DNA from 2 places in the Companilactobacillus sp. y65-5 genome. Region 1 is predicted to be linked to the other one. Evidence: predicted binding sites of a transcription regulator. Region 1 holds the regulator's gene; the other holds the start of a gene.

Evidence for each region. The regulator HrcA, encoded in region 1, represses chaperone genes, less so after heat shock. The targets are predictions, from matches to a motif close to TTAGCACTCNNNNNNNNNGAGTGCTAA.
Region 2: groES (co-chaperone GroES) is a predicted target of HrcA. The motif match lies at 13,290-13,316, and genes of this name have one in related genera.

The regions. Positions count from the first base shown of each region.
Region 1 is NZ_BAAJOA010000001.1:497-16,861, reverse strand. It holds gene AC27FM_RS00085 (response regulator) at 1-567, shown strand, start outside; gene AC27FM_RS00080 (helix-turn-helix domain-containing protein) at 585-1,487, opposite strand; gene AC27FM_RS00075 (metal-sulfur cluster assembly factor) at 1,521-1,832, opposite strand; gene moaA (GTP 3',8-cyclase MoaA) at 1,868-2,866, opposite strand; gene AC27FM_RS00065 (DMT family transporter) at 3,009-3,890, opposite strand; gene AC27FM_RS00060 (heavy-metal-associated domain-containing protein) at 3,890-4,099, opposite strand; gene AC27FM_RS00055 (hypothetical protein) at 4,261-4,539, shown strand; gene AC27FM_RS00050 (hypothetical protein) at 4,539-5,534, shown strand; gene AC27FM_RS00045 (polyprenyl synthetase family protein) at 5,550-6,476, shown strand; gene AC27FM_RS00040 (dihydrolipoyl dehydrogenase family protein) at 6,477-7,805, opposite strand; gene lepA (translation elongation factor 4) at 7,891-9,732, opposite strand; gene dnaJ (molecular chaperone DnaJ) at 9,880-11,010, opposite strand; gene dnaK (molecular chaperone DnaK) at 11,147-13,009, opposite strand; gene grpE (nucleotide exchange factor GrpE) at 13,063-13,656, opposite strand; gene hrcA (heat-inducible transcriptional repressor HrcA) at 13,673-14,719, opposite strand; gene ribF (riboflavin biosynthesis protein RibF) at 14,858-15,799, opposite strand; partial or broken gene truB (tRNA pseudouridine(55) synthase TruB) at 15,812-16,365, opposite strand, start outside.
Region 2 is NZ_BAAJOA010000009.1:91,858-108,222, reverse strand. It holds gene tgt (tRNA guanosine(34) transglycosylase Tgt) at 1-179, opposite strand, end outside; gene queA (tRNA preQ1(34) S-adenosylmethionine ribosyltransferase-isomerase QueA) at 198-1,232, opposite strand; gene ruvB (Holliday junction branch migration DNA helicase RuvB) at 1,276-2,295, opposite strand; gene ruvA (Holliday junction branch migration protein RuvA) at 2,311-2,901, opposite strand; gene mutL (DNA mismatch repair endonuclease MutL) at 2,904-4,850, opposite strand; gene mutS (DNA mismatch repair protein MutS) at 4,874-7,507, opposite strand; gene AC27FM_RS12350 (TIGR00282 family metallophosphoesterase) at 7,533-8,339, opposite strand; gene AC27FM_RS12345 (ketopantoate reductase family protein) at 8,467-9,444, opposite strand; gene AC27FM_RS12340 (DUF554 domain-containing protein) at 9,555-10,232, opposite strand; gene AC27FM_RS12335 (MerR family transcriptional regulator) at 10,306-11,115, opposite strand; gene groL (chaperonin GroEL) at 11,280-12,914, opposite strand; gene groES (co-chaperone GroES) at 12,966-13,253, opposite strand; gene AC27FM_RS12320 (CPBP family intramembrane glutamic endopeptidase) at 13,387-14,013, shown strand; gene AC27FM_RS12315 (cation:dicarboxylate symporter family transporter) at 14,057-15,337, opposite strand; gene manA (mannose-6-phosphate isomerase, class I) at 15,553-16,365, opposite strand, start outside.

The sequences.
Region 1 (16,365 bases):
GTCGGAGAAGAAGCGAACGGGACTGATACCTACATGCGTGTCGAGCAAGGTGGTATAGATATCCTCGTGATGGATCTGAGCATGCCACCTGGTGAGAGTGGTCTGATTACCACGCAGCGAATCCACGATAAATATCCAGACGTACGGATCTTGATACTGTCCATGCACGAGGAACAAGAATATATCAATCGTGCCATCCACAATGGTGCCATGTCTTATATTCTCAAGAGTTCGCCTGATGATGAGCTACTCAAGGCCTTAAAGTCCTTATCCAATGGTCAAAATTACATCGACAAAAATATCATGATAACTAAGTCAGACGTCCAAGAAATAAATTCAGACGGCGTCGAAGTTGATTTGCAGGGATATAACGGCCTATCGAAGCGTGAGAAAGAAATTTTCCCTTTGATTGCCTTAGGATATTCTAACAAGGAGATTGCTTCTCAGATGTTTATTTCTACCAAGACTGTCGAGGCCCATAAAGCGAACATAATTCGTAAACTTGCTCTCGATACACGTGCTGACTTAGTCCGTTATGCCATCCACCATCACTTAATTGAATTTTAGAGACAAAAAAGAAGCCATTAGGCTTCTTCTTTTTTATGGCTCTTTTCATATTTAGTTCTCATAGCCGCAATTCTGATTTCTACCACTTGGTTATTATTGATGTGAGCAAATGCTAGTGCTTCGTTCATCAAGCGATTGATCTCAATACTAGATTTGTTTTCGTTGATAGCGTTTTGTGCTGCTTGTAATTTTAATCTTGGTAAATAATAAGTCACGTGATATTCAGAGCAGAGATCGATACCCATGTTAACCAATTTATTACTCAAGTCAACATCGCCCTTAGTAGCGTAGTACTCTGATGTAAAGAAAATCAGAGTTAGTATCTTCAAGTAATGATCATCCTCATCATCAGAATCCTTGACCGGCTCGTGATGATAAGATTCGATAAATTGATAAATTTTATCAAAATAAAAATCAGCTTTTTCATTTTGGTTCTCACGCGAATACATGACACCTGAACCTAGGTAGGCCAATTGAGTGTAGATGGATTGATGCTTATCATCCAAGTCATCTAGAATTTGCGAGAAATCAAATAGAATATCAACTGGTTGTTGATTAGTTAGGGCATTTAGTAAACCACGAAGGTAGTAAAATTGGGTCTTCAACGGAATAAACTCAATTTTTTCTGGTTTGATCTCTGAAAGAAGATTGATAACTTCTTGGTAGTTCTCCATCATCAACTCTTTTTCTGCGTGATTCAAGTTATCGCGAATCTTAGCCGTAGAAGTAGTTGAGTCTTGATACAAATCATCTACCATCAATCCTAATCGCGCACAGAGCTTATTTAGAATCGTCAGTGAAGGTACACGTCCGTTATTTTCAAATTTACTCAGAGTAGCCTGCGTACAAATTCCTTCGCAAAGTTTAACTTGTGATAATTTAAGTTCCTTACGTCTCTTTATGAATACATCTATATTAATTTCTCTCACGTTTAACACTCCAAAGTTTTGCCATCATTCATATATACCTAGAGATATCCGTGCGAATCGACTTGCCATGCTCAAATCCCAAGCAGGTTCCCAGACTAAATTAATATCAACAGTATCAATACCGTCGACACGTTCAGCTGCGTCGGCAATCTCATCATGTAAATAATCCCCTAAAGGACACCCCATAGTCGTTAAAGTCATTGTTACAATACATTTACTATCTATTATATCAATTTTATAGATCAATCCAAGGTTAACAATGTCGATTCCTAATTCTGGATCGATTACGTCCATTAAGGATTCCTTTACTTGATCTGCCATTTCTTCTGTTGTCATGATACATATCCGCCTTTCGGTCGTTAATTTATAATTTATCCACCAATCTGGCTCATATGTCTCCAAGTTGGTGCCTTATCAATAATGCGATCAGACTCGTCCATGGCCATCTCGTGATTCAGAGGTTTACGATCTAACGACTTCTGAATCAAACGCCTGAACTCGTCCTTGTCGGGTATAGCTTTACGAATATCTATCTCTTCGTTCCAATACAAACATGCTTTGATATAACCATCAGCTGTAACACGTAACCTATTACAGTTTTCACAAAACTTAGAACTAATCGGATGAATCAAACCAAAGCTACCTTCAAATCCTTTAATCTGATAATTATCTGATGGGCCATTACCCTTCAATTCAATCGGCGAATATTCTAGTCCGTTCTCCTCACAAATTTTAAATACATTATCAAGTCCAACATATTCTTTTTTCCAAGTTTTTTCTGAGTTACCAATTGGCATAAATTCAATAAAGCGTACGTTTACATTATTACTTCTAGTATAATTCAAAAATTCCAATACTTCATCATCATTTTGACCTTTAATTAATACAACATTTAATTTTATTTTTTTAAAGTTCAATTTAGCGGCTGTTTCGATTCCATCTAGTACTTGTTGGATATTTCCACCCCGAGTTATTTCTTTGTAGCGGTCAGGATTGAAGGTATCCAAGCTAATATTCAAACGGTCTAATCCAGCATCCTTTAACGCCTGCGCCTTCTTAGCGAGGAACAATCCATTAGTGGTGATTGAGACGTCCTCAATCCCCTCAACCGCCTTGATTCGACGGACTATTTCTACAACATCCGTTCTTAATAGTGGTTCACCACCAGTAATACGAACTTTGGAGATACCCATTTCTGAGAAATTTTGGATCATTTGCACGATTTCATCTTGTGATAAAACCTTATCAGTTGGAAAGAACGGCAACCCTTCCTTTGGCATACAATAGACGCATCTAAGATTACATCTATCAGTAATCGACAATCTCACATAATCATGAATCCTATTGTACTGATCGTATAGTTTTTCCATAAATGGTGCCTCCAATATTACATAAATACTTGTAAATTATATAATTTAATTATGGATTATTTAGCCACATAAGTGAATTGGTGAAAGCCCTAAGAAATATTTAGACAACAAAAAAGCCTGAGCGCAATTCAGGCTTAGATGATCAATTGGTATCAGCACGTGTAAATGTAACGATGGCTGTTGAAGTGATCAACAGTAACGCACCGATAATTATGTTTGTTGTAATTTGGATGGGAAAGAAAAAGTAAGAGTAAATGATCACAACTATCGGACCCAATGCCCGAACGATATTTGCCTTTCCAGCTGTAATGAACTTTAGACTCGTATAAAACAATAATAGCGATAAAAATCCATTGAAAAAAGCACCGAAGAAATTGAATGTTACTGCCTTAGCTTCAATTCCACCAAAGGTTCCCGGGATGATCAAAGCATAGACAAACAATAATATTGCTGAAACTAAATGATTATAAAATAAAACGTTCCCGGGATTATTATCTTCAACCAAATATTTGGCGATGATATTATTTATGGCATACATTAACGGATAAATAAAAGCACAAATTATTCCTAAGATACTGTCGATTTGAATACGACCTGTTGAAACAAATATTGAGCCACCAATACACATGATGATAGCCAGATAATCCCACTTTACTAATTTCTCTTTTAAAAATATATAGGATAATCCAAAGATATAGACCAAGTATATCCTAGCTATCAGAGTGACAGTAACAGGACTCAATAGCATTAAGGCGATGTATTGTAAAATCACTCCAACAGCGTTGGATAATCCTAAAGCAATCACCCACTTGTTCCTGACGATAGAAAAATCATGATACATCACAAATATCAAAATTAAATTGAAAATTGCCGCAAATACACTAGTAAATAATGCTCCAACTACTGGATTCAAGCTGACTAATGAAAACTTATTAAGAACTGGACTGATACTACTGAACAATAGTGAAATTAAATTAAGCTCAACTCCTAAAAGTTGAGCTTTTTTGGTAGTAACAGAATTCACTAAGCTATTTCCTCAACCTTGAATGGTTTACTTGCTAAATCAGCTTTAATTTCATCTATATCTAATTCTTCATTTCCAGAGATCGTCAAAGTCATCTTGTCCATATTATCTTCGAGCTTCTCAACACCTTTTGCGTCTTTGATCATTTCAGCAATGTGTTTTGGACAGTTCGCACAATGTAGTCCACTTACTAAAATTTGTTTTTCCATAATATATTCCTCCGATAGATTGATTCTATTACTATTTTATAATACTACTGCAAGAGATTAATTTAACTTAGGAATTTTACTAATTTTTAATTAACCCGAAAAAGGCTAGAATATAAGTAATATAAAATATAAGTGATAGTAATCAGAATGGAGAATTAGTTATGGCTGAAAATGTAAGCATGGAACAATCTATTTATCAATTATTAAACGACGTAAATCGCAATTACTTTACTTCCAATCGTCAGTTAAACAAACAATCAATGCTATATCAGACTATCGAAGCAGTTCAAGGTAAGAACTGGTTCAACGACCTAAAACTAGAAGAGATCACAAACTACGCACTGGCTACTGCCACTTTGAAGTCTGCCACACTTACCAAAGATGGTATAGACAAACTTAACGAACTCAAAAAAATTTACGCTGTGGAGGAAGAAAAGTAATGGATATCGATGATTTAAAGAAACAAATGAGCGGTCGCTTCGAGAATTCACCGATCCAGTCCTCCGCCTTCTACGCTGACCCAGAAGACCACCTTGATAATCAAAAAAAACTTCGAGTTACCTTAAAATCATTTACTGAAACACAAAAAATGATCACTCCCTTTGCACTACAAATTTTGTGCACACATTCAGAGATAACCTTGATGCCATTGGGACTTCTAGACTTGAATGAATTAAAGGACTGGGAGAACCAACAACGTAAGGACACTGGGATACTAGTAGGTAATCCAGATGATCGCACTGGGATGCCACTAGTCATTCAATTCCAGTCGCATGTCAAAGAGTTTTCACCTGAGAAAAAAGTTCTTGATGTCTATACTGACGATATGTTCAATCACTTCAATGACACCTTCAACGATCATATCTGGCCCACTGTAATGAAGTATCTGAATGAAAACCAGTCTATCCTCAAAGAAATCGAGAAAAAATTAGCCGATGAGCGATTAGAAGTCAAAAATCTAACATTGAAACAACTTACTCCACTCAATGAGACGGAGCTCAAAGAAAAATTAGGAGTTCCACTGAAAAAAGATCAACTTGAACACTATTCTAGCTACATTGCTGACATGAGTCAGGTCAACTCGATCATTACTTCCTCCAGTTCATTCACGAAGGAACAAATTTTAAAAGATAAATTATTCCCGCAAATGATGAATTTATCAGAGATGCGCAATACTTTTTTCTATGTACTGGACAATACTTTCAACGAGATACTTTACTTCTATATACAGGTTTATGGCGCTAAAGATGCTAAACTAAAAAAACACCTGCAGACGCTTCGCAAAAATCTAGCCACCATCATGCGTAATGACGCATGGAAAAAGTCTAACGACATCATCGAACAAGAAAAGAAATTCAACTCTCAAAAATTCTTCAGTTCAGTTTTCTTACCGATCGCAGAAAATTTGGAAGTTGAAGTCGATAAATTTAAGTAAGGAGAATCAATCACAATGGCATCACCATTTGAACAATTCGAGCATCTTAATCCCAAACTAATAAATCTTGAAGATTATATTCTCCGCTTAATCGAGCTAAATAAAGACGACATTATTTCTGAAGCCAGTGGCTTTTTAAAATCCAGCCGTTTCTTACATAGCGCCTTTTTTTATTTGTTTTCTAGCTTTGGAGAAACCGATAACCTACGCGACAACACTCTACAGTCAGCCGCAGCAGCCACGCAAATGTTTTATATTAGAAATGAAATGATGCGTCGCCATCAAGCTGGACCAGACTCTATAAAGTTGAACTTCATGGTCGAATATTTCTCTGACTTGATCGATGTGGAACTACGTAAATGTTCAGCTGATGATGAGGCACTGCAAGGTAAAATTGATGCGATTCAAGAGATTACAACTCAACAATTATTAGCTGACGAACAGATGGTCAAACCAGTTGAAGATATTGGCGAGTATATCAAACGAGTTGAAGGACGATCAGCCATTATGTTTGAGTTTGCTTGCCGTTTTGGAGCACAAGCTGCCCACGCGTCTGATATTATCGTGGAATCCGCAGGTCAAATTGGCAGAACTATCGGTATCGCCTATCAAATTAAGAGCGAAGTCCTTGATCTAGTAGGAATCAACACAACAGAAGACGAATTCGGACCACTATACATGCTCCAAAGTGGTGAATTCACACTACCAGTGATTTTTGCCATAGGTAAAAAAGGCCCAGATTTTATGAACAAGATCGCCGAAGCCGGAAAAACTGGAAATGATGCCTTAGCTGAAACAGCCGAAGAAGTCATCGATAATGGTGTCGATGCGTCACAAGTCATGGTCAAAGAATACAAAGATCAAGCTTTGTTTGACATCAATATGTTGCCAGAAATACCAGAAAAGCACGACTTACAAAAACTAGTTGAGATGTTGTTGTAATTAGATTAGATATTGCAAATCACTGGCGGGAGTTGGATATGCAAAGATCGTATCAACGATATCAGCATGTGTGAGATGGTTATTGATAGCAAGTGTTAGATAATTAATGACCTCATCAGCTTCATTACTCAACAATGTAGCGCCAACTATTTGCTTGTTCTTATCAAAGACAACCTTTGCCTTTGCCACTGGCTCATTAGTACGATAATAAGTAAACCATTTTGTCAAATCCTGATCGACTACGTGATAGTCATCAGGGTTTTTTTCTGCCTCAATAGGGTCGATTCCCACCTTGGCTAATTCCGGAGAACCATAGACTAGTGTAGGTATAACTGGGTAACTAATATCTCGATTCAACTTGCCATTGATAATATTAGCAACATATCTAGCATCAAAACCTGCGACTGGTGTCAGCTTAGGTTCCTTTTTATCTACGACGTCGCCAATAGCATAGATATTTTGATTAGTTGTTTGCAATCTACCATTGGTTTTGACACCCTTCTTCGAGAATTCTACTCCTGCCTTGTCCAAGTCCAAATTATCGACATTGGGCACGCGGCCGGTAGCACCAACGATCAAATCACTTACGATATTATAATCTCCAGCGTCTAGAACATACTGTTCACCAAATTTAGCAATCGACTTTGTTTCAATATCAAAATGAAATTTGATTCCACGATTCCGCAATTGCTCGACTAATTCATCCACGTAACTAGCATCAAATTCTTTTAAAGGACGTTGATTATGATGAACAATATGGACTTCTGCCCCAGTTGCACTCGCAATAGTCGCAAGTTCGAATGCGATGTATCCTGCGCCAATAAAAGTTATTTTCTTTGGCATTGTTTTTAGATTCATAAAATCAGTGCTCGTCAGTAAATATTCATTACCTTTGACATTTAACTTACTTGGACGCTGTCCTGTCGCAATAACGAACTTATCTGCTTGATATACTTCATCATTCACGGTTAACTGATTCTCAGAAATAAACTTTGGACTACCATCGATTGCAGTGATACCTGCGGCGACCAAGCCATTACGACTACCCTCTGGAACTTTGTCAGTATACGTGTCTTTAAATGCTTCCAGCTCTGACCACCGGACAAAGGGAACTTCACCAAATCCTTTTCCCTTCAATTGAACAGCTCTATCTCGTGCTTGCACACCACTGAGCAACATTTTTTTAGGATCGCAACCACGATTGGGACAAGTTCCACCCCATTGGTAATTTTCGATCACTGCTACTCTTTTTTGGGCACTATTAAGCCCGTAAGCCGCCGCCAAACCAGCTGGTCCACCGCCGATAACTATTGCATCAAATTGTTTCATATACTATCTACCTCCAAAGATAAAAAAATAGACTCCATAATATTTCTATTATAGGAGTCTATTTATTTTTTCTTTAGTTATTTGCTTAGTCGTCTGATTTACCTTTGTTCAAGTTAAGTACTGACATGAATGCTTCTTGTGGGATCGAAACCTTTCCCACTTCTTTCATTCGTTTCTTACCAGCTTTTTGTTTATTCAGAAGTTTGTCACGACGTGTGCGATCTCCACCGTATAACTTAGCTGTAACATCTTTACGGTAGGCTTTCACCGTGGCACGTGCCACAACCTTGTTACCGATAGCAGCCTGAACTGGGATTTCAAACATCTGACGTGGGATTACTTCCTTCAATCTAGATACGATATCACGTCCTCGTTGATAAGCAAAATCCTTATGAACGATGAAACTCAAGGCATCGACCGGTTCACCATTGAGTAGGATATCCATCTTAACTAGATTACTTGGCTCGTATTCTTCAACCCGATAATCCAATGACGCGTAACCTTTAGTATTAGATTTCAAGTCATCAAAGAAGTCAAAAATGATTTCGAGAAGTGGTAACTTATAAATCACGTTAACTCGATACTTATCAAGATAATCCATCGTAACAAATTGACCACGCTTGCGTTGACACAATTCCATTACAGGACCCACATAGTCCTCAGGTACCATGATCTCAGCTCGAACATAGGGTTCACGAACCTCTTGAATCTCCGAAGCATCTGGTAACTCTGCTGGATTATCAACGACGATATTCTCACCCGAAGTCGTCGTCACGTGATAATCTACTGACGGTGAAGTGATAATCAGGTCAAGATCAAATTCACGTTCGAGACGCTCTTGGACAACGTCCATGTGAAGTAATCCTAAGAATCCTACACGGAATCCAAAACCTAACGCTTGAGAAGTCTCAGGTTCGTATTCCAATGCGGCATCATTGAGTTTTAGTTTTTCTAGAGCCTCATGCAAGTCCTCATACTTACCATTGTCAACAGGATACATACCAGCATAAACCATAGGTGTACTCTGGCGATAGCCTGTTAGTGCTTCATCAGTCGGATCGTCAGCTAAGGTCACCGTGTCACCGACTTGAGTATCAACAACTGACTTGATACTTGCCGTAATATAGCCAACATCACCAGCCATCAAATAGTCACGAGAAACTGCCTTAGGCGACATAACACCGACATCAGTCACCTCAAACTTCTTCTTGTTACTCATCAATTCAATCGTGTCTCCGACCTTGACCAATCCTTCACGGACACGGACGTTGAGGACAACGCCTCGATAGCTGTCATATACTGAATCGAAGATCAAAGCCTTGAGAGGCTTATCGATATCACCTTCTGGAGCGGGTACATCACTGACGATCCGTTCCAATAACTCATCGATACCTAAACCAGTTTTAGCACTAGTCATAATGGCATTAGATGCATCGATACCAATCATCTCTTCGATTTCTTCTTGAACCTTTTCAGGTTGAGCTGAAGGAAGATCGACTTTGTTGATAACTGGTACGATTTCCAAGTCATTATCGATTGCTAAATAAGAATTAGCTAATGTCTGAGCTTCAACACCTTGAGCAGCGTCAACAACTAACAAGGCACCCTCACAGGCAGCCAATGATCTAGAAACTTCATACGAGAAGTCTACGTGTCCCGGTGTGTCGATTAGATGAAAAATATATTCTTTGCCATCATTGGCCGTATATTCCAACTCAACAGCATTCAGTTTGATCGTAATACCACGTTCACGTTCAAGATCAAGATCATCAAGGATTTGAGCCTTCATGTCACGTTTTGATACGGTATGTGTTTTTTCCAAAATACGATCGGCAATTGTTGATTTACCATGATCGATGTGCGCTACGATAGAAAAATTACGAATTCTTTTTTGTCGTTCTTTTAATTTATCGAGATCCAGATTCATAAATATTTCCCTTCTATCAATTATTTATCATATATGAATTAATTCTCATCTTATCTATTTTACACTAATTATTGTAATACCACCATCATAGATAAGTTACCAAAATATATCAAAAAAGTCGCAACCATAAATTGCGACTTTTTAAATTTAACCATTAAAAGCATCTTTTAATTTATTGAAAAAGTTACTATCTTTTTCTTTGACTTTATCTCCGCCTGCTTCCGCAAACTTCTTTAGAGCATCCCTTTGTTCACCAGACATCTTGCGTGGAGTAACAATATTAACGGTTACTTTTTGATCACCGATATTCTTACTATTGAGTACTGGAGCACCTTTACCACGTAATCTGAATGACGTACCAGTCTGTGTACCACTTGGCACAGTCAACTTAACTGGTCCGTGAACAGTATTGACTTGAATCTCGTCACCCAACGCTGCTTGAGGGAAACTGATATTCACTGATGAATAAATTGTCGCACCATCACGTTGAAATTCTTTACTTGCTGAAACGTGGAAGACGATATATAGATCACCGTAAGGACCACCGTTCTCACCAGCTTCACCTTGACCATCTAAGCGCATTTGTTGACCATCTTCAACACCTGCAGGAACGGTAACTTTAAGAGTATGTTTTTCGTTAACCTTACCCTTACCATGGCAAATATTGCACTTTTCTCTGATTTCTTTACCAGTACCACCACAGACGTCACAGACAACTCTTGTACGCATACGGCCAAGTGGAGTTTGACGATCTACTTCAACATAACCTGAACCGTGACACTTAGAACATGTTTCAGGATGAGTACCAGGTTTTGCCCCACTACCATCACAAGTCTTACAGATTTCTTCACGATCATAAGAAATATCAGTCTTCTTACCAAAGACACCTTCTTCGAAGGTTAAATCCATACGATATTGTAAATCTGAGCCTTGTCTTGGCGCGTTAGGACTTTGTCGTGCAGTACCACCACCGAAGAATTGACTAAAGATATCTTCGAAGCCGCCAAATTGTTCACCGCCAGCTCCACCACCGAATCCGCCGAAACCTTGACCGTTATTCATGCCGGCTGATCCGTATTGATCATAAGCAGCACGTTTTTGAGGGTCCTTTAAGGTCTCATAAGCATCGTTTATCTCTTTGAACTTATCTTCAGCACCGGGATCCTTGTTGATATCTGGATGATACTTCTTAGAAAGTTTACGGAAAGCTTTTTTAATTTCATCTTCAGATGCGTTTTTATCAACGCCTAAAGTTTCATATGGATCTCTATCTGCCATTTAAAAATCACCCTTGTGTCGACCTGGACTTAATTGTCCGATTTTATCTTTTATGCTCAAAAGAGCAGTTGTTAATACTATACCATTGTTGGTGTAGTAATTAAAATGACTGCTCTTTATCACGAATTAATATTTATTATTTCTTGTCTTTATCAGGATCTACTTCTTCGAAGTCTCCATCAACTGTACCATCGTCAGACTTCTTACCATCTGTAGAATTGTCAGCACCGGTTGCACCAGCATCACCGCCAGCTTGTTCAGCACCTTGAGCTTGTTGATATAGTTTTACAGAAAGATCTTGAACGATCTTATTTAAGTCGTCACGTTTCTTCTTCATGTCTTCAATATCGCCAGAGTCTTGAGCTTTCTTCAAAGCATCACGAGCGTCTTCAGCCTTCTTGATTTCATCGTCAGAAACTTTACCCTTGATATCCTTAAGAGTCTTGTCAGTAGCAAATAATGCTTGTTCAACATCATTTCTAACGTCTACTTCTTCTTTACGTTTAGTATCTTCAGCTTCGTTTTCCTTGGCTTCTTTCATCATTTGATCGATTTCATCATCACTCAAACCTGATGAACTCTTGATAGTAATCTTTTGTTCCTTATTAGTACCAAGGTCTTTAGCGGAAACATTTACGATACCATTCTTATCGATATCAAACTTAACTTCGATCTGAGGTACACCACGTGGTGCAGCAGGAATATCTGTCAATTGGAAACGACCTAATGTCTTGTTGTCTGCAGCCATTGGACGTTCACCTTGTAGGACATGGATATCAACAGCGCTTTGATTGTCAGCAGCAGTTGAGAATGTTTGTGACTTGCTTGTTGGGATAGTAGTATTTCTATCGATCAACTTAGTGAACACGCCACCCATTGTTTCGATACCTAATGAAAGTGGTGTAACGTCAAGTAGAACAACGTCTTTAACATCACCAGAGATAACACCACCTTGAATTGCAGCACCAAGTGCAACAGCTTCGTCAGGGTTGATTGAATGATCTGGTGTCTTACCAGTCCATTTTTCAACAGCATCTTGAACAGCTGGTGTACGAGTTGAACCACCATTTAAGATGACCTTGTCAAGCTCACCGATTGACAATCCAGCATCCTTCAAAGCATTGTCAACTGGGATCTTTGTCTTTTCAACTAGATCAGCTGTCAATTCATCAAACTTAGCACGTGTCAATGTTTCTTCCATGTGAAGTGGACCATTAGCACCTGATGAAATAAATGGAAGACTGATTGATGTTTGTGTAACACCTGATAAGTCTTTCTTAGCTTTTTCAGCAGCATCCTTTAGTCTTTGTAGAGCCATCTTATCTTGTGATAAGTCAACGCCATTCTTGTTCTTGAATTGTTCTACTAACCAATCAATAACCTTTTGGTCGAAGTCATCTCCACCTAGATGTGTATCACCATTTGTTGATAGAACTTCGAAAACACCATCACCTAATTCAAGGATAGAAACATCGAATGTACCACCACCAAGGTCATAAACAAGGATTTTTTCATCACCCTTATCGTTGTCAAGACCGTATGCTAATGCGGAAGCTGTTGGTTCGTTAACGATACGTTGAACGTTTAAACCAGCAATCTTACCAGCATCCTTAGTAGCTTGTCTTTGTGAATCATTGAAGTATGCAGGAACAGTGATAACTGCGTCTGTAACTGGTTCGCCAAGATAGTCTTCTGAGAACTTCTTGATGTGTTGCAAGATCATAGCTGAAATTTCTTGTGGTGTATATGATTTGCCAGCGACTGTCTCTTTGTATCCTGCTTCACCCATATGTCTCTTGATTGATGAAACTGTGTCAGGGTTTGTGATTGCTTGTCTCTTTGCAACTTCACCAACTTGAATTTCACCATCTTTAAAAGCAACAACAGAAGGAGTAGTTCTTGCACCTTCAGGGTTAGCAATAATCTTTGGTGATCCACCTTCAAGTACAGCAACTGCTGAGTTAGTTGTACCTAAATCAATACCAATAACTTTTGACATAAATATAAACCTCTTTTGATTTTTTAATTATTTAATTAATTTGTTATCTAAATCTATTGTGCTACGACGACCATGGCTGGACGAAGAACACGATCTTCTAGTTTGTAACCTTTTTGAAGCACTTGAACAACGGTATCCTTAGCATGATCATCATCAGCTGGGACAGTTTGTACAGCTTGACTGTCTGTTGGATCGAACTTTTCACCAGCATTGTCAATAATCGTTACACGATTATCAGTCAAAGCCTTGACCATGTGTTGTTGAACCATTTCGATACCCTTCTTCAGCTGTTTGCCAGCATCATCGCTAACTTCAACTGCCAAAGCTCGTTCTAAGTTATCAAGAACTGGAAGAATTTCGGTAGCCAACTTTTGACCGTCATATTTGAGTAGGCCAGCCACTTCCTTCTTATGACGATTATTCATATTTTGAATTTCAGCTTGGCTTCTCAAAAACTTATCTTCTAGTTCTGAATTTTTAGCCTCAAGATCCTTTATTTTTGCATCTTTAGGATCAACTTTGGTTACTTTTTCAGCATCCTTCTTTTCGACTTTGGCATCTGCCTTTGGCTTCTCCTCAGTCTTAGGTGCCTCTTTAGTTTGTTCGCTAGAAGCTTTTACATCTTCTTGTTTCTCTTTATCTGCCATTACTTCCTCCTAAATATCAAGAATCATCATACCTTGAATAATAATCAATCAGACGTTTGGCAAGTTCTTGTCTGAACTCACCTAACAAGCCTATCAATTGTGAATAATGCATCGTCGTTGGACCTAACAATGCGATTACTCCCTTACCATGATGTCCAACATCATAGTTTGCTGTAATAATACTATAATTCTTCAGTGCGTCTGAACCTAACTCACTACCTAAACGAACTCTGATTCCATCATTGGAATCGCATGGATCAAGTAATTTTTTCAAATCTGTACTTTGATTAATAATTGAGAACAACGATTGAACTTCTGATAGATCTTCATTATTTGCATAATTCAACAGGTTCAATTGACCGTCAACAAAATATTTTTCTGAGCCAGCTTTTTTGAACAACTGATCTATCATATCGATCAATCCATTGTTTGAATACATATACTCAGACAAAATAGCAGGTATATCATCATGTAGCATTCGTAATACCTTAGGTAAAGGTTGACCGACTAATTTGTCATTAACTACTCTTACGATTTTTTCAATTAATTCTGTATCAAAGTTTTCATCAATTGTATAAATATTACTTTCGACGTTATTATCGCTAGTTACGATTATTGCCATTATTTGACGTGCATTCAATGGTACTATCCTGAATCCCGTCAATCGAACTGTACTGCTCTCTGGACCTAATGTAATTGCGGTATAACTAGTTAAATGAGATAAGATCTTAGCCGACTGCTCAATGATATCATCGATTTGATGATACGTTTGACCAAAATCCTCGTCGATTCTCTTTGCGATATCTTGCGGTACGGTAGTTGGTTGTACCAAATTATCTAGATAATAACGATATCCCATTGCTGAAGGGATACGACCAGAAGAAAGATGTGTCTTCTCCAAATAGCCTATCTCCTCAAGTACAGCCATTTCATTTCTAATGGTTGCCGAACTGACATTAAATGGCAATGCGTTCATCAATGTTTTTGAACCAACCGGCTGGCCGGTATCTGTGAAAATGCGCACGACTTCTCTCAAGATTGCATCTTGACGTTCCGATAACATTCTACCGTCCTCCTTTTAGCACTATTCATATTGGAGTGCTAACAATGTAAAATATAACAATCTATACTAATAGTGTCAAGTATTGAAACTCATAAATTTCGATTTCAGACAAAGAAAATAGCAGGTCTTTTGAACCCACTATTGTTTATGATTTTTAAAATATTCCAATGCATCTATTTTGTCCTGATGAAGCTGATCAACTAATCCTTGTGCTCCGTCAAATTTAACTTCTCCACGCAAATAGTGCACCCATTCGACTCTGACATCCTTACCATAAATATCTTGATCGAAATCAAAAATATTACATTCGATCGTCACACCGGTATCTTCCTTGAACGTCACATTATAGCCAACTGACGTCATTGAGGGATACCACTCGCCATCAATCTCTATACGAGTGATATAAACACCGATAGAAGGCTTTAATTGTTCTTTGCTAGTAACTACATTAGCAGTCGGATAACCAAGCGTACGCCCACGCTGAAGGCCATGTACAACATGTCCTTGGTTTTGATACGTATAGCCTAAGTATTTATTGGCAACATCTACTCGATCTGTCAGCACTAATTTCTTTATCGTACTGGAACCGATCTTTTTCCCATCGATAGTTTGTTCAGGTACAGTTACTACTTCAAAGCGACCATTTGCATATTTTGGCAACGTCTGCATGTTGGCTACGTCCTTTTTGCCATAAGTATAATCGAATCCTGCCACAATATATCTGGCTCTCATTCGTACCATGTAATCATCAACGAAGTCTTGCGGTGCTAAACTAGCAAAATCGGAAGTGAATTCAATAAAATATAAATAATCTACATCTAATTCTGAAATCAATTCTGCTTTGCGACTGACTGTTGAAATATATTTATAATTTTCTTCATGTTGATATATTTCTCGTGGTGAACGATCAAAGGTCATCAATACCGATTTCAGATTCTTCTCGTGTGCCAACTCTACTCCACGTTGAATAACTTTTTTGTGACCGAGATGAACCCCATCAAAAAAGCCCATTATCATAACAACATCTGAGCTAGGTATTTGATTATCTTTCAACGGATGCTTAATATTTACAATTTCCATCAGTTCATCCCCTTAATCGTTATTCAATAACATCGTTTCTGGAATCCAAAGTTGTCGTTCAGCATTGAACTTATAAATCGCCTTTGTGACTTGATTCCTTGTCACTCTCATGACACTGTCAGTGTCATAACCTGATAGGTCTAAAAAACCACCATGTAGCACGCGAACTTCCCATTCCTCATCAGTTAATTCGTGTGCCTGAATATTAGCTAGCACTTCATCAGTCGTACGTAAAAATCCATAATTACCTTCAGCTACCATACGTTCGATATCTGCCAACTTGTAAGTTTGATCGATACTAAAACCTGCGCTCTTAGTCCTAGTTAATTCGGACATAAATGAAGGCACTCCCAATAAAGCACCAAATTCAACCGCTAAAGTTCTGACATAGGTACCTTTAGAACATTTTACATGAAATTTGAGCTTTTGTTGGCCAGATTCGCTATCGAATCGTGGTTCACCCATCATGTAGAAATCGTAAATATGAATGTGTCTTTCTGGGCGTTCAACTTCAAGACCTGCTCGAGCGTATTCGTACAGTTTTTTTCCATTGACTCTTACAGCAG
Region 2 (16,365 bases), on a different contig from region 1:
ACAATGCTAGCACCAATTTTTTCCAAATCTTCGGGTGCCATGTTCTTAACGGATGCTTCTGTTCCAACTGGCATGAACATTGGTGTTTCGAAAGTACCGTGTGGTGTTTCTAATTTTCCTAATCTTGCACCAGTATGTTTTTCTTTTTTGATTAAAGTATATTTAACAGCCGGTTCCATATATTCTCCTTTTATTTCCTACTTGATAAACATCGCATCGCCAAATGAGAAGAAACGATACTTCTCTTCGATAGCATGTTCATAGGCGTTCAAAATATTTTCTCTACCAGTAAATGCGGCAACTAGCATGACTAGTGTCGACTTAGGTAAATGAAAGTTAGTAATGAATTCATCAACAACCTTCCATTCGTAGCCCGGTTTTATAAATATATCTGTCCAACCGCTATCAGCTTTGATTTCACCATCGAACTTAGTTCCGATCGTTTCTAGCGTACGGATAGAAGTTGTTCCCGTGGCAACGATCTTACCGCCATTTTTACGAACATCATTCAACGTTTGCGCTGATTCTTCATCAAGTCGATAAAATTCTGAGTGCATAATGTGCTTACTGATGTCTGTTTCTGTTACAGGTCTAAATGTTCCTAGACCTACATGGAGTGTCAAATAGACTAACTTGACCCCTTTATCTTGAACCTTTTTCAGGAGGTCTTTAGTCCAATGCAATCCAGCCGTTGGGGCTGCAGCAGAACCATTTTCTTTGGCATATACTGTTTGATAACGATCTGGATCATCTAGTTTTTCTTTGATATATGGTGGAAGAGGCATTTCACCTAATTTTTCCAAAATCTCTAAGAAAATACCATCATAATGAAATTCGATGATTTTACCACCATGTTCTAATTCCTCAACAACAGTAGCCTCAAGCTGTCCATCACCAAATTGAACTTTCGTTCCGACCTTGGCACGGCGAGCGGGTTTCATCAATACTTCCCATTTGTCACCTTCGGTATTATTCAATAATAAAACTTCTTCATGTCCATCTGTATCTTCTTTAGTACCATAAAGACGAGCGGGCAAAACACGTGAATTATTCATCACTAGTGCATCCCCAGGATTCAAATAATCCAAGATATCGTAAAAATGTTTATCCTGATACTCTCCCGTTTCATGATCTAAAACTAACAAACGTGAGTGGTCACGGTCCTTGATCGGTGTTTGAGCAATCAGTTCTTCTGGTAAATTATAATCAAAATCTTCGGTTGTTAATGTCATTCTTTATTCTCTCTTTTCTTCCTTACGCGGTAATTACACTAGGCTATGACTTGTCTTCAGGATATGGATATCCTAGATGCTCATAGCCTTTTTTGGTCACGATTCGACCTCTAGCCGTCCGTTTCAAAAATCCTTTTTGCATCAAGTATGGTTCATAAACTGACTCAATTGTTTCTTGATCTTCTCCAATATTAGCAGCGATCACCTTGATACCAAGGGGGCCACCACCATATAGTTCGATCATCATCGACAAAATACGGCGGTCCAAACGATCCAAGCCAGCATCGTCAACTTGGAGTTGATTAAGTGCTGATTCAGCAATATCATAGTCTATCATATTTTTGCCAGCAACTTGTGCAAAATCACGAACTCGCTTCAATAATCTGTTCGCAATTCTCGGTGTGCCACGTGATCTCCGAGCAATTTCATGTGCGCCTTCTTCGTCAACATTGATATTTAATACACCAGCGGTTCTGAAAACGATACGTGACAATTCCTCTTCAGAATAATATTCCATATGAATATCTATTCCAAATCTGTCACGCAGTGGTGCAGATAATTTACCAGAAGTAGTAGTTGCTCCGATCAATGTATATGGTACTAGTTCATGATGAAGTGAACGAGATTCCGTTCCCTGTCCAACGATAATATCAATATAAAAATCTTCCATAGCTGAATACAATACTTCTTCGACGGCTCTAGGCATGCGGTGAATTTCATCGATAAACAAGACGTCACCCGGCTCTAGCTCATCCAAAACAGCGACTAAATCACCAGACTTCTCGATCGAGGGCCCTGTTGTAGTGTGAATGTTAACGCCCATTTCATTAGCAATGATCATCGCTAAAGTTGTTTTACCAAGCCCAGGAGGTCCATATAACAAAACGTGATCCAACGTTTGTTGGCGTTGTTTAGCCGCTTTGATATAAACTTCTAGCTCACGTTTTGCTTTTTCTTGACCTAAATACTGGTCAAATGTTTTCGGGCGTATAGTTTGTTCAGCCATATCTTCCGCTTCATCCAAAGCATCGGCATCAGTTAAGCGATCATTATCATTTTCCATTGACTAACCTCCTCATTATTTCGTTAGTAATTTAAGTCCAGCACGTAGATAAGCGTCGGCTGAATCTAAGTTTTCTTTTTGAAGTTTTGGTTTGATACGTGAAATATCGCGGACTGTATAGCCCAATGACTCTAATGCTAACATCCCGTCTTCTAATTCTTGACTGGCTGAGCTTAATGGAGTTGGTGATTCACCGAGTACCATTTGACCTTGGGCAGACATTTTACCACCCAGATCCAAGATGATCTGTTGAGCAGTCTTTTTGCCGATCTTAGGGAACCTAGTCAAGAACTTGACGTCATTATTTTCAATAGCTGAGATCAATCCATTTAAGTCTTGGCCAGCTAAAATCGCTAGTGCACTCTTTGGTCCGATACCAGATACGCTGATAAGATGTAGAAAAATTCGTTTTTCATTGACATCATAAAATCCATATAACGATTGTTCATTATCACGAACGATTTGCTCCACGTAAACCTTAGCCTTCTCGCCTTGTTGATAACGGTATGGATTTGCGACTTGGACCTTATATCCTACCCCATCAACATCGACAACTACATAAGTTGGATCTATATAAGTAATTACTCCATTTAAGTATTCAAACATAATTATTCACTTTCTCTAGTGTCATGAGGATCTTGAATGCGCTTGAACATTTTTTCAAGATCTTTGTTACTGAATTCCACCAATACTGGACGTCCATGTGGACAATTGTAAGGATTCTCAGCTTTGGTCAAATTCTTCAAGAGCGATATTGCTTGTACTTCATCCAAATGATGGTTAGCTTTGATGGCACGTTTGCAACTCATCATGATAGCATTTTTTTCTCTAAATGCGGCCACGCTTATCTTCGAATCATTCAAGACATAGTCGACCATCTCGCGAATAGTTGACTCCTCCTGACCAGCGACGAACCACGTTGGATGCGTATTGACTACGAAACTGTTTTGACCGAAGTCTTCCAAATACAAACCAATACTCTCAAGTATATCTTTTTTTGCACGAATCAGGATACTTTCTGAATTAGGATAATCCAAAACAATCGGAACTAATAATCGTTGTTGATCATTCGAGACCTTTCCTATTTCTTTACGATAATACTCATAATTCACACGCTCTTGAGCCGCGTGTTGATCGATCAAATAAAAGCCGTCCGGACTTTCGGCAACTAAATAAGTTCCGTGGATCTGACCGATGTATCTTAAATCAGGGAAGTCAGAATTATTAACTGGTGGATTATCATTTTTATCGGCAGATATCACTTTTATTTCTTTTTCTTGTTTCATCCGCTCATCCCAAGATTTGAGATGTTCAGGGTCATTGAATATCGGCGTACCTAACAGTTGATCGTGTGTTTTTTCCACTTGTGGAAATGTTGGCTCTCCACTCTCTTTTTCTGCCGAAACTGCAGTTTCTCTTTTGGTCGGTAATTTAGTTGGCAGTGGTTCGCTGATCTTGTCCATGACAGCCAGATCATCAAAACTTATCTGTTCTGATTTATAACTGATTTTTGGCTTTTGATCCACAGTTGTTTTTCGATTCAAGTTTTTGACTGCGTCTGGTATCAAGTTTTGTGTGGATAACTTATTTTTAATACCTTCACTTATCAGGTCAGCAATATGACCCTCATTCGTCAGACGGACTTCTTGTTTTGTGGGATGCACATTGATGTCCACCAGACTAGGATCCAGTCCGATATCGACCACGGCAATCGGAAATCTAGCGACCATTAACTTGGAGCCATAGCCCTTGATTACAGAATTAGCTAATTGATAATTTCTGATATATCGACCATTTAAGATCAAGGAAATATACGAACGGTTGGAACGAGTCGTATCGGGTTTTGAGAAGTAACCCTTTATTGTATAATCCTCATCAGAATTTTCAAATTCCATCATGTGTCCAGCAATTGTTCTCCCATAGATACCTGCAATCGTTTGTTGCAAATTATCATTCCCAGAAGTCCACACTAAGTCTTTGCCATCATGGATCAGTCTGAAGGATATTTCCGGATGTCCCATTGCCAAGCGGTCAACGATATCGACTATTTTATTCAATTCCGTATGAAGTGATTTTACATACTTGAGTCGTGCGGGAGTATTAAAAAACAAATCTTCAACCGTAATCGTGGTTCCAACGGAGCGCGCATGTGTTTCTTTGTTTAGCAAAGTATTCCCGGCAAATTCAGCTCGGATAGCCGACTTGCCATCAGTACTAGTAACTACTGTTAGTCTCGAAACCGAGGCGATACTTGCTAAGGCCTCACCACGAAATCCCAAAGTTTTAATATTAAACAGATCATGATCGGTAGAAATCTTACTAGTCGTATGAGGTTGAAATGCTAATTCAACATCGTCGTCTGCAATTCCCGCGCCATTATCATTTACTTCAATCGACTTCAGTCCAGCTTGTTGAACAGTTATCAAAACCTGTGTAGCGTGTGCATCAATTGAATTCTCAACTAATTCCTTAACCACTGATGCCGGTCTCTCAATAACTTCACCTGCTGCGATTTGATTACTCAATTCAACTGGTAATTCATGAATCAACCCCAACTTTTCCACCTTCTTTTTTAATATTATTTAAGTTCTTTCTGCCACTTATACAACAAGTTAATAGCATCGATCGGCGTAACACTCATCAAATCTTGACTTTGTAATTCATCCATCACTTTTTTCTCACCCTTATTCAGCTTAGCCTTTGGCTTAGTGTCTAATTCAGGGAAGAGTGACAGTTGAGCGTCAGTCGGTTCGCTGATCATATCAGAATCTTTCACAGTCTCTACTACTTTTGGTTCTGATTTTTCGACTGGCACTGCATCTACCTTGATACCCTTAGGTGCAGTATCTTCTAGACTACTCAAAATCGTATCAGCTCTGCTCAAAACTTCATCCGGTAATCCAGCCAATTTTGCTACATGAATACCATATGACTTATCCGCAGGACCGGGTAAAACCTTGTGCAAAAATACTAACGTACCGTTCTCTTCTGATGCATCAACGTGGACATTTTTGACGCCGGGAAGTTGACCTTCTAACTCTGTCAATTCATGGTAATGAGTTGAGAACATCGTCATAGCTTGAACGTTCTTATCAATATATTCGATGATAGCCTGAGCTAACGCCATCCCATCATAGGTTGCCGTTCCACGTCCAATTTCATCGAAAATTATCAGGCTGTTTTTGGTTGCATTCTTCAAAGCATCATTAGCTTCACGCATTTCTACCATAAAGGTACTGTCACCAGATATCAAATCATCAGCTGCTCCGATCCTCGTAAAAATGTGATCAAAGAGTGGCATCTCAGCTGACTCAGCTGGGACAAAACATCCAATCTGTGCCATGATAACTGTCAGTGCCATCTGACGCATGTAAGTACTCTTACCCGACATGTTAGGTCCAGTTATCAACAGGATATCGGTATCATTGTCAAAATTGACATCGTTCGGGATATAACTATTATTGCTCAAGACTTTTTCCACAACCGGATGACGTCCATTGACTATTTTTAACTGATGACCGTCAACAAAACTAGGCACAACATAATGGTAGGTTTCGCTAACTACCGCGAAGCTCTGCAAGACGTCGAGCTGTGACAAAACATTTGCTAAAGCTTGAAGCCGCCTAATTTGTTCCTTAACAGCTTTTCTAATATCAGCGAACAATTGATGTTCTAGGGCTTGAGATTTGTCTTCAGCCTCTAAAATCAACGTTTCTTTTTCTTTTAGTTCTGGCGTGATATATCTTTCAGCGTTAGTCAGAGTCTGTTTTCTTTGATAGCGTCCTTCTGGGACTTTGTCGATATTAGACTTAGTCACTTCAATGTAATAGCCAAAAACTTTGTTGTAACCAATCTTCAAATTACTGATGCCAGTTACTTCTTGTTCCTGAGCACGTAATTCGGCTATCCATTTTTTTCCATTCTTCGATGCATCAGTATACTTATCCAGCTGCTGATTGTAACCTTCCTTTATCAAACCACCATTGGTCGTGGATATCGGTGGTTCATCTACGATTGCTTCATCAATCAACTTACGGACATCATTGACATCGTCGATCTGTTCAATATAAGCATCTAGGTCATAGTCTCCTATGTCGAGTAGGATTTGTTTTATTTTTGGTACTTGCTCAAGTGAGGTCTTTAACTGAATCAAGTCTCGACCATTGACGGTTCCGTATGCCACACGACCTGCCAAACGTTCCAAGTCATAGACTTTAGTTAAATAATCTTGAAATGAGGAACGTTGAAAATAGTTGTCGAGGAATACTTGCACAATGTGTTGACGTTTTTCTAATTCAACTTGATTGAGCAATGGTCTTGCTAACCACTGCTTCAATAAACGTCCACCCATAGCTGTCTTAGTCTCATCCAATAACCACAGTAAAGTTCCAGATTTTTTATTCGTACGCAGATTCTTGAACAGCTCTAAATTGCTCTGAGCTGTATGATCCATAGCTAAATAAGCAGTTGTCTTATATGTTTCAGCAGCCTTCAAATGGTCTAACGAACGCATTTGGGTTTCGATCAAATAACTGATCAGCGTTTTTACCGTACTGACTTGTAGATCTTCAGTCACATGACTGTAATCAAATGCAAAATTATCATCTAGCTTACTGATAGTAGAAACCAAAACACCGATTTTTTTGATTGGGTCTAAATACTTCTGTGGAAAACTACTGTCAACGACCGTCTCTTTGGTGTTTAAGTTTTGTAATTCATTGATCAAGTCCATTGAACTATCGACTGATGTTACTTTCACCTCACCTGTCGATAAGTCAGCATACGCTAGACCGAAACGGTTATTTTGACGATTGATGGCAGTAATATAATTATTATCGGTCGCTTGATTGGCTGATTCATCCATGATCGTACCGGGAGTTACTACTCGAGTAATTCCTCGTTTGACCATCCCTTGTGCTAATTTTGGATCCTCTAATTGATCACAAATAGCGACTTTATAGCCTTTATCCACAAGTGTATCAATATATCCTTGGATAGCATGATGAGGAACGCCACACATTGGAATATCCTCATCGGCTTTTTTGTTTCTCGAAGTCAATGTCAATTCAAGGATTTGCGAACCCTTAATTGCATCGTCATAGAACATCTCATAGAAGTCACCAACACGGTATAACAAAAAAGCATCTGGATATTCTTCTTTCATATCCAGATATTGCTGCATCATTGGTGTCTCTTTAGTTTTTTGTGGCATAAATTCCCTCCACTTGATTATTAATTTAGAATGTTAAAAAGCTCTGATTATCAGGACTTATTACGTAATTTTTGATACTGCGTGCATAATTTGTTTGATCATTTACGTCGATCACACAAAAACCGATCTGCATCCGTCCATCTTCATCCACATCGAATTTTGTAGGTCGTTGCGTGAGAAAACGTGTAATTATCGGTTCATCTTTTACTCCCAAGATCCCATCATATGAACCCGTCATCCCGACGTCAGTTAAGTATGCCGTCTGCTTATTAAAGACTCGTGCGTCATTAGTCTGAACATGGGTGTGTGTACCGATCACAGCAGCCACCCTACCGGTCAAATACTTGGCGACAGCGATTTTTTCACTAGTGGTTTCAGCGTGAAAATCAACGAATTTGACTGCATCTTGATCGAGAGTTGGTAAGAGCTTATCAAATGCTAAGAAAGGATTATCTAATGGCTGCATCAAGGCCGTACCTTGCATATTGATGATATAGACTTTCTTTTGATTGACTTTTTTTTCAATTATTCCACGTCCGGGGACGTTATCTCCCGAAAAGTTAAACGGACGCAAAATATTCTTCTTAGGATCATCTATAAAATCTAACACTTCTCGTTTATCCCAAATATGATTACCACCAGTAACGACATCAGCTCCAGCAACTTGAATCCTTTGATAGTCGTCAACTTTGATACCTTTACCACCATTGGCGTTCTCACCATTAACGATGGTCAACTGTGGTTTAACCTTCTGCTTAATCTTTGGCAAATAATTTTCAATAGTCTTGAGACCAACATTGCCAACAACATCTCCAACGAAAAGTATTTTCATTATCTAAAATTCCCCCATCTTTACCTATGATATTGTATCAATATTGTTAAGAATTAAAAAGCGAGTGTGCTCACAATAAATAAAAAGCGAGAATACAACAAACTGGGTTTGTCATACTCTCGCGATATTAATCTTTGACAGTTGCTAAGAGTGAATCAGGATCGAAATCTCGTGCAAATTCAGATAGATGAACTAAGTTACGCAAAAACTCATGCGTACTAGCTTCATAATGATATTTAACTCCTAACTCATAAATATATCCGTTGATGTAATCCACTTCCGTTGGTCGACCTTTGGACATATCCTGATACATGGATGGGTAATGTAATGGCATGGCTTTGGTAGCTGCTACTTGAATCGTCTCCCACTCTTGCTCACGAGTGTTGAGTAATTTTATCCCTGCTCGTTCGCATACGTCGAAGGCTTCGTTGATCAATTGTTTGCTCAAAGCCTCAGTTGTAGGGGCCTGAATAAATTCACCCATCTTGATGCCGAACATAGTACACAATGTGTTGCAGACTGAATTCAAAATAACTTTGGCCATCAACGTACCTTGGAAGTTGGTCGTTAAATCTGGATTAAGATTAGCCTTAGTGAAATCTTCTACGATCTGATGTGTAGTTTCATCTGGTGTTTCATTTTGATTAACGATCTTCATACTTCCAGAACCAGCTGGTCCCATAAAGTCAACATCGCCGGGGCCGTTCAAGACCGTGGCAATCATTGCCGTTCCACTGATGACTTTATCAGTATCGAAGTAATTGTCTAATTTTTCAATGTGTCCCATACCATTCATCGGGGCAACAACGTATTGCTCCTTAGTAAACAAATGACTGGCACGTTTCAAAGCGTCAGCTAATTGCATTTGTTTCACGAATACGATCCAAACATCGGGATTACCTGAATATTCTTCTGGAGAGTAAATATTAATCGGCACCAGGTGTTTGTCTTTTCCATCTCTTGAAACAAAAACGCCATTTTGTTCCTTGACCTTGTTAATTTGTGTATCCCAAATATCAACAAAATCAACATTGAATCCTGCTTCTTGTAATAAAACTCCATATCGTAAGCCCATGGCTCCTGCACCTAGTACTCCATAATTCATAAAACTTCGCCTCCAATATTATATTGTTACATAATATTAGTCTTTTTTTAATTAATGTCAACGTAGTTTAATAAAATAGTTATACAAGGTGTCTTCATCGAGTTATATTATTAGAATAATTGTATTATTGGTACAACGATTATTGGAATCAATAATGACGGGAGTAGATTAAGGACACTGATTTTTTTAATCTCTAACAACCCTAATCCTGAAGCTAAAATCAAGATCCCACCGACGATGGTTAATTCGTTGATCATACTAGTATTGATGGCACCTTGTAGGAAAAATGCAATGGCATAGATACTACCTTGCCAAACGAATACAGCGATCGCTGCGAGAGCTATCCCTAGCCCAAAAGTCGATGCCAAAACGATCGAAGTGATGCCATCTAACATCCCATTAGTAAACAAGAAAGTGTAATCTTTCTTCAAGGCAGCTTCGATCGGTCCTAAGATCGACAGCGAACCAATACAATACAGCAAAATCGCAGTTGCTAATCCCTCTGCTAAGTTACCTCCTGAAAATTTACCGACTAAGTGGTCGAAGTGAGCCTGTAAGTTCACCCACTGGCCGAATAAACCGCCCACTGCCAAACTGACAATGAATAAGACTGGGTATTTACTGGAAGGCATATGCTGAACTACTGCATTTACTCCAATCACCATTGCAGCTAGACCCAATCCCTGCGTCAAAATTTTTTGATATTCTGGTTTGATGCCCTTGTGCAGAAATCTTCCAATGATACTTCCTACCAGAATCATTATTACGTTGAATATTGTTCCTATCATAATATTGTTATCCCTCACATAAAAAATTCAATAATTAAAATATAAACTCTCAAGTAACTAGAGGGTCAACCATCTATCGGACGGGAACACGGATTTCCGTAACATATTTGGAATAATCGTTGGTAATACCATAATCTATCAGAGCTGTCTCCACTGCATTACCAATTATCGTCAGTAAGTGCTCTTCACAAAAACTGATCAATCGACGATAAGATTCAGCGGCATTATTGTGAGTCCCATGAAATCTGATCCGCAAGTAGGAACCAGCTGGTAACATGGCGGTGGCTTCACCTTCATCACCAGACTCCAAAATCAACAATATACCGCTGTATTGAGTAAATTTATTAGCCATCAAATTATCTCGGCTCATGGTCAGGGCAATTTTACCTAAAAAAATCGATTGGTCTAAGTCATATTGTCTGCGCATCGTCGTTAATGGCAGTTCAATATCTTCACTCAATTGATAATCTTGTCGCAAATATATCACTGGTATTTTTGGGAGATTGACTAATTCCACTTGATCCAGTACTGCTTGTTCGGCACTTTCAACTTGTGTCAGTCTGGTATTGATTCGCTTATTGACCGATTGCAACACCCGAATCTGTTCGTTAACCCGTGACTGCTGCTCTCGTAAAATATTCTCCAGAGTAGATATATCTCTAGCATCAAAAAATTTTTTGATCGATTCAATCGATAAGTTCAAGGCACGAAAATACTTGATGACGTTCAATCGTTCAAATTGTTCCGTCGAATAATAGCGATAGTGAGTTTTGGCGTCCACTTTGGCCGGCTTCAATAAACCAACTTCGTCATAGTAACGCAGTGTGGGGATCTTAATATTAAACAATTTTGATAACTGTCCTATCGTGAACAATTGATTCATAGCTATTACCTCACTTTGAACTTAATTTTAGCATACAAAAAAATGACCACTCCCATGTTGGTATAGGGATGGTCATTTTTATATTCAAGTTATTGTCTAAGTAACTCTTTTAGTAGTTTGTTTAAGTTTTTTTGAAGCTTGGAACTTTGTTCTGTAAAGCTAGATTACATCATACCGCCCATACCGCCGGCTGCTGGGTTTGCGCCTGCAGCTGGTTGAGCATCTTTTGGTTCAGGTTTGTCAGCAACGACTGCTTCAGTTGTCAACAACAATGCAGCAACACTGGCAGCATTTTGTAGAGCTGAACGTGTAACCTTAGTTGGGTCGATGATTCCGGCGTCAACCATGTTTTCCCACTTGTTAGTAGCAGCGTTGTAACCAACTTCATTGTCTTGTTGCTTCAAGTGTTCAACGATTACTGAACCTTCAAGACCAGCGTTTTCAGCGATTTGACGAACTGGTTCTTCAAGAGCTCTAACTACGATGTTGATACCAGTTTGTACATCGCCTTCACCCTTAACAGCCTTAACTGATTCGATAACATTCATAAGTGCTGTACCACCACCGGCAACGTAACCTTCTTCAACGGCAGCACGTGTAGCATTGAGAGCATCTTCGATTCTGTACTTACGTTCTTTCAATTCTGTTTCAGTAGCAGCACCGACTTTGACAACAGCAACACCACCAGCAAGTTTAGCAAGACGTTCTTGCAACTTGTCACGATCAAAGTCTGAAGTTGTTTCAGCAACTTGCTTCTTGATTGTTTCAACACGTTCGTTGATAGCATCCTTGTCGCCTGCTCCTTCAACGATCGTAGTGCTGTCCTTTGTAACTGTAACTTTACCAGCTTGACCTAATTGATCCATTGTTGTGTCTTTTAGTTCAAGTCCAAGATCTGAAGTAATCACTGTACCACCAGTTAATGTGGCGATATCTTGTAATTGTTCCTTACGACGATCACCGAAGCCAGGTGCCTTAACAGCAACAACATTGAATGTTCCACGAATCTTGTTCAAAACAAGTGTTGGTAATGCTTCACCATCAATATCATCAGCTACGATCAACAATGACTTACCTTGTTGAACGATTTGTTGTAATAGTGGCAAGATATCTTGAATATTTGAAATCTTCTTATCTGTCAACAATAAGTATGGATTGTCTAAGTCTGCTTCCATCTTGTCGTTATCAGTAACCATGTATTGTGAAATATATCCACGATCGAATTGCATACCTTCAACAACATCAAGTGTTGTATCAATACCCTTTGATTCTTCGATAGTAATAACACCATCATTACCAACTTTTTCCATAGCGTCAGCGATCAATTTACCAGTTTCTTCACTAGTTGATGAAACTGAGGCTACTTGAGCGATATCTGACTTACCAGCAACCTTGTGTGAAATCTTATGTAATTCATCTACAGCAGCTGCAGTAGCCTTTTCGATACCTGTTCTGATACCAACTGGGTTAGCACCAGCAGTAACGTTCTTCATACCTTCTTTGATGATTGCTTGAGCCAAGACAGTAGCAGTAGTAGTACCATCACCAGCGATATCATTTGTCTTTGAAGCAACTTCAGAAACAAGTTTTGCTCCCATATTTTCGAAATGATCTTCTAGCTCAATACTCTTAGCAATAGTAACACCATCATTTGTGATCTCCGGTGAACCATAACTCTTTTCAAGAACAACGTTTCTACCTTTAGGTCCGATAGTTGTCTTAACTGTGTCAGCTAGTTTATTAACACCATCTAGCATTCTTGAACGTGCATCTTCTGAAAACTTAATTTCTTTTGCCATACTTTTACACTCCAATAAATTTTGTTTTTTTAACTTCTCATTTAGTTTCTATTATTTTTCAACAATTGCCATAACGTCTTTTTCGTGTAAGATTAAATAATCAGTGTCATCAAACTTAACATTTGAGCCAGCATACTTATCAAAAAGTACTTTGTCGCCAACCTTGATGTGCATTGGTAATGTCTTTCCATCTTCTGTTATTGAGCCTTCACCCACAGCAACAACCTCAGCTGTTTGTGGCTTTTCTTTAGCGTTGTTTGCAAGAACAATGCCACCTACTGTCTTCTCTTCTTCTTTATCGACTGTTACAATAACTCTGTCTCCAAGTGGTTTTAACAATTTGAATGCCTCCGATGATTAATATTTATTTTAAATTTAGCACTCCATGTTCTGTTGTGCTAATCACATGTTTTATATTAACATTTTATTGTGAACATGCAAGTATTTACCTTTAGAAAAAACGGGAGAAATTATGAAATATTCAACAAATCAATTTTTAACACTCGCCACATACGTAGTCCTGCTCTTTATTGGATCGTTCTTGTCACTAATCAAGCTAACCGGTTCAGCCTATTTTATTATTTTGACTTTGGCAGCAATTTTGGCTACGGGAACTATGATTTTTTTAACTCAAAAAAGTTCTCCAAACGAACTAGAAGAACCTACCGACTTGAATCACAAGTTACAGTGGATCATCGTCGGTACGGTCGGAGCCTTGATCATCCAATTAGGCATTGGCTTCGTTGATCAGCAGCTCTTCCATGCATCGACAGATTCAGCTAATACGCTACAAATGCTGACGCTGATTCACGCCTATCCATATTACTTAGCCTACGTCCTCATCTGTGCACCGATCATGGAGGAAATAATTTTTAGACGTGTCTTTTTCTCCAACCTGATCAAGCCGACTAATATTTATTGGGCAGCATTGATCTCTGCGCTCTTCTTCGCCTTCATGCATCAAGATACTAGATTCTTAGTCTACGTCGCCATGGGATTATGGTTCTCGTTTATTTATTACAAGTCAAAAAATATTTACGTTAGTGCCGGGAGTCATCTTGTGATGAATACCTTAGTAGTTATGATCAGCATGAGATAAAAAAATAGTGAAAACCTCATTAAAGAGATTTTCACTATTTTTTTTACATTCCGCGCTTATATTCAGAAACGTATTTTTGCCGCTTATCGTCATCGAATTCATTTTCACTCTTAGCGATAATAATCGTAGCGAGTGAATTACCAACAACGTTAACTGCGGTACGTCCCATATCGACTAGACGGTCGATACCAGCGATAAATGTTAATCCTTGCATAGGAACACCGATCGTCGATACAGTGGCCAAGAGAACGACAAATGAAGCTCCTGGAACACCTGCCATACCTTTTGAAGTTAGCATCAAGACAACTATCAACGTGATCTGTTGACCGATCGATAAGTTGATATGATATGCCTGTGCCAAGAACAAGGCTGCCAACGACTGATAAATAGCTGAACCATCAAGGTTGAACGTATAGCCAGTAGGGATAACAAATGAAACGATACCCTTACTTGCTCCATATTTTTGCATCTTATCCATCATCTTAGGTAGAGCGGCCTCAGAACTGGCAGTGGTGAATGCTAGCACAAATTCGTTCTCGATGATTCTAAATAATTCAAAGAAATCTACATGGAATAGTCTACCGACAAAATACATGATGACGAAAACGAAGAATGCCATAGTTGCATAAGCAATAATGATAAACAATGCTAACGGCTTCAGAGAATCGAATCCCATCTCAGCGACTGTTACACCGATTAACGCACAGACACCGATCGGAGCCGTACGCATGACCCAATTCGTTACTTTAAACATTACATTAGCGACAGCATTCAGTAAGTCAGTGATTATTTTACCTTCCTTACCGAGTGATGCCGTTCCTAAACCGAATAAAACTGAGAAGAAGATGACTGGTAACATGTCACCTTTACCCATTGCCGCAAAAATATTAGTTGGGATGATACTCATCAAGACTGACCAGATACCTGAGTGCTTTGCGGCGGTGGCAGAGGCAGTATACTGTGAAATGCTTGAACCCTTCAATTCATGGATGTTGATATAAGATCCCGGATGCGTGATATTAGCAACGACAATACCAATAATAATAGCCAAAGTAGTCATAACTTCAAAGTACACCAAAGTCTTCAAACCGATACGGCCTAATTTTCTGATATCACCCATATTGGCGATACCAACCGTCAAACATGAAATAACAATAGGCAAGACGATCATTTGGATCAGCGAGATGAACATCGTTCCGATGTTTTGCATGACTGTTATAGCGCCCTTGTTGTGATAGAAAATCTGTCCTAGAACTATACCTAGAATTAGACCGATAATGATTTGCCAGCCTAGACTAAGCCGAAAAAACTTTTGCTTTTGCAATTTAATGCCCCCTTAAAACGTCGGTTTTTATTATAGCAGACTTTTGTAAATTTAATCATATTAAAATAATATTAATAATTTTCGATAAATTAATTTAAATATAAATATAATCACATCAGAAAAACCACCAACTAAATAAAATTATATTTATTTTAGACAATAAAAGCACCTCGCTATTTACGAATAAGGTAAATAGCGAGGTGCTCTGTATTTTATTAATCTTCACCAGATTCTGAAGCGATAATATCTAGATCTCCGCTGATATTCCATGAATCAACTGTCGCAGGTACGATCAAATGATCGCCCTTCTTCAAGTCGTAGTCAGTGCCATCAACAGAGATTTGACCTGCTCCATTGAGAACTGAAACCAACGTATACTTACCAATGTCATGTTGCAATGTCACTGGTTCTTTTATTTCCCAACGGTAAACTGAGAAGTAGGGTGATATTGGTGGCTTAACGAAAGTAGTAAATTTATTTTCACCATCTGTTTTGCTTTGAATATCTAGTTTTGGATCTTCATTAGGTACTGTGATAGTATCCTCTGACTGTTTGATATGTAATTCACGTTTCTTGCCTGTGCTCTTTTCTACACGATCATAGTCGTACAAACGATAAGTCGTATCGGAGCTTTGTTGTGTCTCAAGTACCATGATGCCTTTATTTAAGGCATGGACAGTCCCGCTCGGTACATAGTAGAATTCACCCGGCTTAACAGGAACTTTTCTCAATAAGTGATCCCAGTCGCCTGACTCGATCATTTGGTCTAGTTCTTCTCTGGTTTTTGCATGATGTCCATAGACTAAATATGAATTAGGTTCAGCGTCGATGATATACCAGCACTCAGTCTTACCTAATTCGTGTTCATGTTTCCAAGCATATTCATTGTCTGGGTGCACTTGAACAGAAAGACTAGCGTTGGCATCTAGGATTTTTGTGAGCAAAGGAAAAACTCTTCCCTTGGGATTGCCAAATAATTCTGAATGACTGTTCCACAAATCCTCCACAGATTGACCTGCAAATTCACC